DNA from 2 places in the Candidatus Enterococcus clewellii genome. Region 1 is predicted to be linked to the other one. Evidence: riboswitches for the same ligand, from Rfam matches in the RefSeq annotation. Region 1 holds a riboswitch; the other holds the start of a gene.
What was found. Region 1 has a riboswitch for fluoride ahead of A5888_RS04905 (voltage-gated chloride channel family protein). Riboswitches for the same ligand answer to the same signal wherever they lie in the genome.
Positions count from the first base shown of each region.

Region 2: another riboswitch for fluoride. It lies ahead of A5888_RS01300 (cation:proton antiporter); the one in region 1 lies ahead of A5888_RS04905 (voltage-gated chloride channel family protein).

Region 1 is NZ_CP147247.1:1,043,343-1,047,429, reverse strand. Features, by position in the region: gene A5888_RS04915 (HD domain-containing protein) at 76-579, shown strand; gene A5888_RS04910 (phosphodiester glycosidase family protein) at 756-2,072, shown strand; fluoride riboswitch at 2,191-2,261, shown strand; gene A5888_RS04905 (voltage-gated chloride channel family protein) at 2,322-3,596, shown strand; gene A5888_RS04900 (UPF0223 family protein) at 3,654-3,929, shown strand; gene A5888_RS04895 (inositol monophosphatase family protein) at 3,935-4,087, shown strand, end outside.
Region 2 is NZ_CP147247.1:262,820-266,906, forward strand. Features, by position in the region: gene A5888_RS01285 (MFS transporter) at 1-920, opposite strand, end outside; gene A5888_RS01290 (helix-turn-helix domain-containing protein) at 1,044-2,021, shown strand; gene A5888_RS01295 (DNA-3-methyladenine glycosylase I) at 2,087-2,653, shown strand; fluoride riboswitch at 2,872-2,950, shown strand; gene A5888_RS01300 (cation:proton antiporter) at 3,113-4,087, shown strand, end outside.

The sequences.
Region 1 (4,087 bases):
AATTTTTAAAAAAAGGGTGCTATACTTTTCACAAGCTTAACGCTTAACTACTTATAAAAGGTGGCACCCATATCTATGACAGAAAAATGGACTGAAGATAAAGAATACATGTCTTATGTAGAAGACTTACTAGCAACTGAGGAAGTGCAAAGGTTAGGGAATTATATTCAGCATATGAATTCAACACGTTTAGAACATTCCATCAGTGTTTCTTATTACAGTTACAAGCTGGCTAAAAAATGGAATGGTGATGCTCGTGCGACAGCAAGAGCAGGGTTGTTACATGACCTGTTCTATTATGATTGGCGTACAACAAAATTTGATGAAGGTTCTCATGCATACATGCACCCGAGAATTGCCGTGAAAAATGCAGAAAAGCTGACTGAGCTGTCTGATTTGGAACGTGATATCATCATCAAACATATGTGGGGGGCAACGATTGCTCCGCCAAAATACAAAGAAAGCTACATTGTTACAATGGTTGACAAATATTGCGCAATCAAAGAAGCATCAACACCGCTTTTTGCTTCTGTAAGAGGAAAGTGGCAACAGCGTTTCAGTAAAGAACCTGTCCAATAAAGTTTATACGATTCAGAGCAGAGACCCCCTCTTTTGCTCTGAATTTTTTTTGTTAGGAAAGTAGATTCTAATGTTTTTTTCTTGTAAAGTGAGAGGAAAAAGCCAGTTTTTTGGGAGTTTTGGTACAGCATATTCTTATATACTCATTTTATCAAAAGAGAAATGAGGAAATATAAATGAGTAGTAGTAACGAAAAACCATTTAAGAATATTGATGTACAAATGTTTGAAGCTGAAAACGGAACAAAATATTTTTTAGTTGAAACGGATGAAAGATTGCAACGGGGGTTTGCTTATGATAAACCTGGGATGAACAGTGGAGAAACTGCTCGAGGGTTTGCTGGAAGAAATGCAACGAGTTTAGTTACCAACGCATCGACAGCACAAATTACTTCAACAGGGTTATTACAACCAAGAGGGATAAATATTCATGAAGGAGAGGTAGTATTTGATAAATTACCCAATAATTTGAATCGTTGGTATTTAGGCATTGATGGGAATGGAAATTTATCAGCCCATGAGCCACAGAAAACGGCGAAAGAATTGTTAGATTTTGGTTTGACTGAATCGCTGATAGGGTTTTGCCCTCTTGTGTTGGATGGAAAGCTGGTTGACAAAAAGATACTGGATGATTATGCGATTGTAACAGCTCCAGAGGTAATAAATCCATTGCAACTGATTTATCAATATGAAAATGGTCGAATAGGATTTTTTACATGCAATGGGAGAATGAAAGAACAGCCAGGCATGAATGCAGTGAGTGTTGCTGAAATGCTGATAAAAGAAAGGAAAATTCAGTTTTTATACATGCTTGATGGTGGCGGTTCAGCACAAACGGTTGTTCGAAACCGACTGATTAATCGCCCTGTTGATGGACATGGCACTCAAGAAAGACAGGTTGCTGATTTTCTCTATGTGCCTTCTTCGGTAGATACGCCATGTGATGCACAAATAGCGAATTTAGGGCATGATCTAGGGCTAGTTACAAAAGATTTAACTGACCTTTCTGCGAAAGTAGAAAATGGTGTGACAATTGATTATACAGTAGATTTCAATTTGAATACGAAAACTCTGGCTAGTGGAAATATGAGGTATCTTGGATTAGGGTTTCAATTGGATGATAAGCTGTTTGCCCGAATGTTTGCCTTAAAAAATACGGATAATGGTATCACCTTTGCTTTTCAGGATTACGCAAATAATAAGCGAATTTTGACGATTCGTGACAATAGAATTTCGCTTAGCGAAGGAACTTTGGCGAAAAACTATACACAATCAATTGTTATACATGATTTGGATGAAATCAGTGGAAATGGAGAGTATTGGGCAAATATGGAAACCTTAAATTCTCCAAAGAACGGGAACCATTGGGCGATTACTCATCGTGAGTTGAATACCCGAAGTGCAATACAGGTTGCATACTCTCTTAGAGCAGAAGACGGAGTGAAAAAGCGTGTTAAAATTTTGGGTGAATGGTCCGAGTGGTTCGCTGTATAATTGTTTTTTGAAAAAGTTGATGGACTAAAGAATAAGTTCAGTTTTTTTCTAGAAGAAATTTTGAGGTATATCGATTGTCTAATCATTGGCTTTATGCTAAATTAGATTCAGTTAAATAGTCTATGAGGGCGATGGTGTTCGCCGATAAATATTTATTTTGAGGAATAAATTGATGACGCCTACCAAACAAGGGAAGAACCTCTCGTTTGGTAGGCGTTTTCATTTTGCTTAAAAGGGGAGAGAAAGAGTATGGATAGAAAAAATAAACTACTTCTGACAGGAATCTATATGGGGAAATGGATGATTATCGCATTGATAATCGGAGGGATTATGGGGTCGTTATCAGCCTTCTTTTTAAATAGCTTAGCATGGGTTTCTGCTTATCGTGAATCACATCGCTGGCTGTTATTCTTGTTGCCGGTTAGTGGAGGAATTTTTGCGTATCTGTACACCCACTATGGGAAAAATGCTGCTGGCGGAAACAATTTAGTTATTCGTCAGGCGAACGGTGGAGACGAAACAATCCCCTTACGCTTGATTCCATTGACGTTATTCGGAACAATCACAACGCATTTGTTTGGCGGTTCTGTAGGTCGTGAAGGTACTGCTGTTCAAATGGGTGGAGCTGTTGCTGATTCTGTCGGAAGAGGTTTCCGTTTATCTGGTTATGAACGTGAGATCATCCTTATTTCCGGTATTAGTGCCGGCTTTAGCTCGGTATTCGGCACTCCATTGGCAGGAACGATCTTCGGACTGGAAGTACTTGCTTTAGGAAAGCTTCGCTCAGAAGCAATTTTCCCCAGTTTTTTTTCCGCTTTTTTTGCGAATATTGTTACGGAAATGTATGGAGTGAGCCACACGCATTACGCGATGGGGGCTGTACCTGAGTGGTCTGTTCAGGTCTTTTTAAAAATAGTCTTAGCCGGTATCTGTTTTGGTTTGATTGGCTGGGTTTTTAGTCGATCTATTGTTTTTCTAAAGAAAACCTATAGTAACTGGATAGCAAATCCGGTTTTACGAAATATATTTGGTGGTGCGATAGTCGTTGCTGCTGCTTTGTTTTTAGGCACACAACGCTATTTGGGACTGAGTTTACCTTTACTAACAGATGCTTTTTCAGGAAATGCCGAGCCTTTTGATTTTATCGGAAAGTTGTTCTTTACAATTCTTTCACTAGGTGCTGGGTATCAAGGTGGTGAGGTAACACCATTGTTTGAAATTGGTGCGACACTAGGCAGTACGCTTGCGCCACTCCTTCAGCTTTCAGTACCATTTTTAGCTGGATTGGGTTTTATAGGAGTCTTCTCAGGTGCAACCAATACACCAATTGCTTGCTTTATTATGGGTGTTGAGCTATTTGGCAGTCAGTCGGCAGTCTTTCTTTTGATGATCTGTATTATCAGTTACATGTGTTCAGGAAATAGTGGGATCTATGCTGCGCAGGAGATAACATTAGAAAAAGGAAGAGTCGTGCTGCCAATCTATGACAGCTGGAAGAGTAAGCGAACAAGCAGAGATTCATAGGCGAATACTTTCAGCTCTATTCTACTTGTGCTACACTAGAAGAGACGAGGTGAAACTATGAAAGATTATCAATATCCATTAGATTTAGACTGGACAACAGAAGAGATGGTGATTGTGACAAATCTATGGTCTGCGTTAGAGCAGGCAAATGAATCAGGTATTCAAACAGAAGCGTTTTTAGACGCCTACAAAAAATTTAAGCAAGTTGTCAAAAGCATTGGTGAAGAAAAACGCTTAGGCAATGAGTTTGAAAAAGCTTCTGGTTATTCCTTGTATCGAACAGTGCAGGAAGCCAAGAAAAGAGAGACAGGCAGATTAAAGATAGGGAGATAAAGGACATGCAGATCGTAAATGTGGAGGAAGTAAAAAACTGGTTGAACGAGGCAGGAGAGTTTATTAAAACGAGCTTGAACAATACCTTGGAAATCAAAGAAAAATCAAATCGAACGGATTTAGTGACAAACATAGATGAAGAAACCCAACAGCTTCTG
Region 2 (4,087 bases), 780 kb from region 1:
GCTGTCATGGTAAAGCTGACGATGCGTAAGGTGGTGACATTTTTCAAAAAATCGCCAGTGATCAAGGACCCGAGAATTGTTCCGAAAGATATGATGATACTAATGATAGCTAGTGTATTGCCGTAATTATTTAGAAGCATTTGTGTGAGTGTTAAAAGGCTAATATTCATCAGCCCATCAATACATGCGCCAAGGGTATTAACTGCAAGAGCAAAGAGCATGATGATTTTCAAGAAACGATTGCTATACAAAAGGCTAATGGTCGTTTTTAGACTTGAACGAAAGCTTTCAGCTTGTTGATTAGCTGTTTCGGTCTGAGGAGGCTCCGCTTTGCGCAAAGTCGTTCGATGCTGCAAGATCGACAAACCCGCGAATAACAAAGTAAGAGCATTGATCAAACCAAAAAGAGAAAAATCATAACCAAGCAAAACGATTCCCCATGCTCCGACTCCTTGAAATATAATTTGGACCAATGTTTGAGTAGCCATTTGAAAACCCATCGCTGTATCTAAAGCATCTTCTGGAAGTAGCCGGCGTAAAAGAGGTAGCTGAAGGCCGCCACCGTAGGCACCTAGGCAATCGGAAAGAATATTTATCAATAGTAATATCAGAAACAAGGGAATGGTGGCCGGTAAACGAATTAGTAACGTAAGAGCGCCAAAAAGGGCAAACTGGGCGATTCGAGAAAGAATCATCCAGCGGGTTTTATCTCTTGTTCGGTCTGCCAGATAGCCTGTTAGGATATTCAATAAGCTTGGAATAAGCAAGGCCATTGATGCCAAAGAAACGGCGAGTGTTTTAAAAGGGGTTGTGCTGGCATAGATAACAAAGACAATATTAAACAGGCTATTGCCGATTCCGTTAAGCAGAGCAGCATTGGTCAGCGCCCGATAGCCTTTATTTGTCAGATATTCATTCATATAATAGTCTCCTTTGAGTGATGATTTTTAGCAGATACCTAAATTCATTTTGTAACTTTACTATAATCGAGGTATGATTAGTGTAGGAAAAAAATCCACTATAGTAGAAAAAAGGTGAGTATAATGAATGAAGGACAGCTGTTTCGACAGCTTAGAAAAGATCGAGGGTTAAGTATTCGTCAGGTTGCAGATGAATTGAATAGCGTCTCCTTTATCAGCAAATTTGAGAAAGGGGATTCTCATATTAGTATTCATCGAATGGAACGACTGCTGGAGAATATCAATGTGACGATCGAGGAGTTTTACTATTTACGTGCTCCGGAATCTGAGTTAAAAACATTTCTTAGTGTTCCAAGTATAATGAATTATATGACGGGGCCTTATCTTGTCTACTTAAATCGTATTCTACTCATCAATAATAAGTTTCATCAACATGATTTTAAAAAAGGGATTGTTGAAATGACGAAGATTTCGGAGGAATTAAATAGAGAAATCCGATGGCAGAATTACTTATATATTTTTTGTCAGCTGTTGATTGAAGCTTATGAAGCAAATTTACTTGAATCAGAAGAGATCGACAGTGAAAGATTGATTGAACGATTTCGCTTGATGAGTCGTCCGATTGTGAGCTATCTTTATAGCGTAGAAAATTGGGGAGTATTTGAAGTCCTGCTTTTTCGACTATTTCAATTTGCATTTCCAGTAGAAACGATTCATCAACTGCTGCCAACAGCTTTTTCCAGAACAGAAAAGGAACTGGGACTGCCCGTGATGAGAGAGCTTCGAGTAGGATTGCTTTTCTCCGTTCTGACTTCTTTTTTGAATTTTCGTTATTTTGAAGAGAGCAAAGAAGTGATGAAACTTCTTGAAAAAACCTTGTATGACACGGAGGATTCAACGAATAGCATCTATCTGCTTTTTTTTAAAGGCTGGTATCAAATTATCACAGAATCAAAGGAGAAGGGAATGGAAATGTGTCAACAAGCGATTTCTATTTTTCGTATCTTGAAGCAGCCTTCATGTGTGAAGCATACAGAATATTTATTGGAAGTCATTTTGCAACATAAGGAAAATCCGAAAGAATACATGGCATTTGTTTAAAAACCGGCGTAGTAATAGATGGTTAAAAGGGGAAAAAGGTTCTATTTGATGTAGGAGGAGTACTGATGGATAAATGTGAATGGGCAAAAACAAGTGCGAATATGGAGCACTATCACGATGAGATTTGGGGTGTACCAATTTATGAAGACCGCTTGCTTTTTCGAAAGCTGATTTTGGATATCAATCAAGCCGGACTTAGCTGGCAAACGATTTTGAATAAAACGTCGGCGTTTGATCAAGCATTCGATCAGTTTGAGATTGAAACGGTGGCTAACTATAAAGAAGAGAAAATCCAAGAGCTGTTACAAAACAAGGGGATCATACGCAACAGACGAAAAATCGAAGCAGCTATTCATAACGCACAGGCAGTAAAAAAGATTCAAGCAGAGTTCGGTAGCTTTTCGGATTATCTCTGGCAGTTTACGGATCATCGGACAATTCATACCCATAGACACAAAAACGAAGCAATGATCCCAACGAGTGAGCTTTCCGATCGTATTAGTAAAGAGCTGAAAAAACGTGGGTTCAAGTTCATTGGCAGTACAATTATTTATGCCTTTTTACAAGCAGTAGGTATTATCAATGATCATGAAATAGAATGCTTTCGATATAAAGAACTAGCAAAGAAATAGGTAGAAGTGTTAGAGATTGCTTTTGATCCATCATTTGTTCCGGTGTAGGAGTTGAATTACAAGCCTCAGCCAAGTTTTTTGTACACTTAAATGCAGAGTATAGCAGGAACTGCCATGCATGTTTATCTTATCCTTTTTGTCGAAGAAGAATGGATAAGATGACAACTTATCAAGCAAAAAAGAAGGTTGACTTTTTTTATTCTTTTGGTAATAATAGAAGAGCAATAGGGAATGAAGTTCTCCCTAGACAGTGTATGTCAAAACCGCAATTATTTTGCTGATGACTTCTACCACCATTTTATTTGGTGTGTAGAAGTCATTTTTTTATTGTCTAGCTTCACGAGTTTGCTCAGTCAGCAATAAGATAAACGGAATATAGAGGCAAAAGGCACCTCTCTATCAGTTTCCTATATTGCTTGTGAGTAGAGCGACTCATCTATATTTTATTGGAGGTATTTTATGTTAATCAGTGTTACTATCGTTATTCTTTTAGGGTTATTTTTTGGTCAGTTGATGCAAAGGTTGAATCTGCCTTCTCTGGTAGGCTTTCTTTTGACGGGGATTCTTTTAGGGCCATCTGTCTTGAATCTTCTTTCATCACACTTTTTGGCACTTTCAGCAGATTTAAGAGAGTTGGCCTTGATCGTGATTTTAACACGAGCTGGGCTGTCGCTGGATCTTGGTGAACTAAAAAAGGTTGGACGTCCAGCCCTATTGATGTGCTTTGTTCCGGCGCTTGTTGAGATTGGTGCAACAGTTATTTTTGCGCCATTGTTGTTTGGATTTTCAATTTCGGAAGCTTTGCTGCTTGGCAGTGTGATTGCTGCTGTTTCTCCAGCTGTAGTTGTGCCGAGAATGTTACGGCTTATTCAAGAGGGATATGGACGGAAAAAGCATATTCCACAAATCATTTTGGCAGGAGCATCCGTGGATGATGTTTTCGTATTGGTTCTTTTTACTGCATTTTTGGGGATCAATCAGGGCGCAGAATTTACAGCCTCAACCTTATTACAAATTCCAATGGCTATTCTTTCCGGTCTGTTACTTGGTGCTGCAGTTGGGTGGTTGTTGGCACAGTTTTTCGCTCGTTATTCTATGAGAGATTCAATAAAGGTCTTGGTTATTTTGAGTCTATCCTTTCTTTTGATGGGGATGGAGGATAGGTTGGAAGGTTCATTTGCTTTTTCTGGCATGCTGAGCGTAATGAGCTTAAGTCTGATGCTGTACAGATTCAGACAACCTGTTGCCAAAAGGTTGTCTGTCAAGTTCAATAAGCTGTGGCTGGCTGCGGAAATCTTTTTGTTTGTGTTAGTTGGAGCAAGTGTGAATTTATCCTTTGCGTATTCTGCAGGGTGGCAGCCTTTCCTATTGGTTCTGTTTGTTTCGTTAGTGAGGATGCTTGGCGTTCTCTTAGCTTTGGCAGGGACAACACTT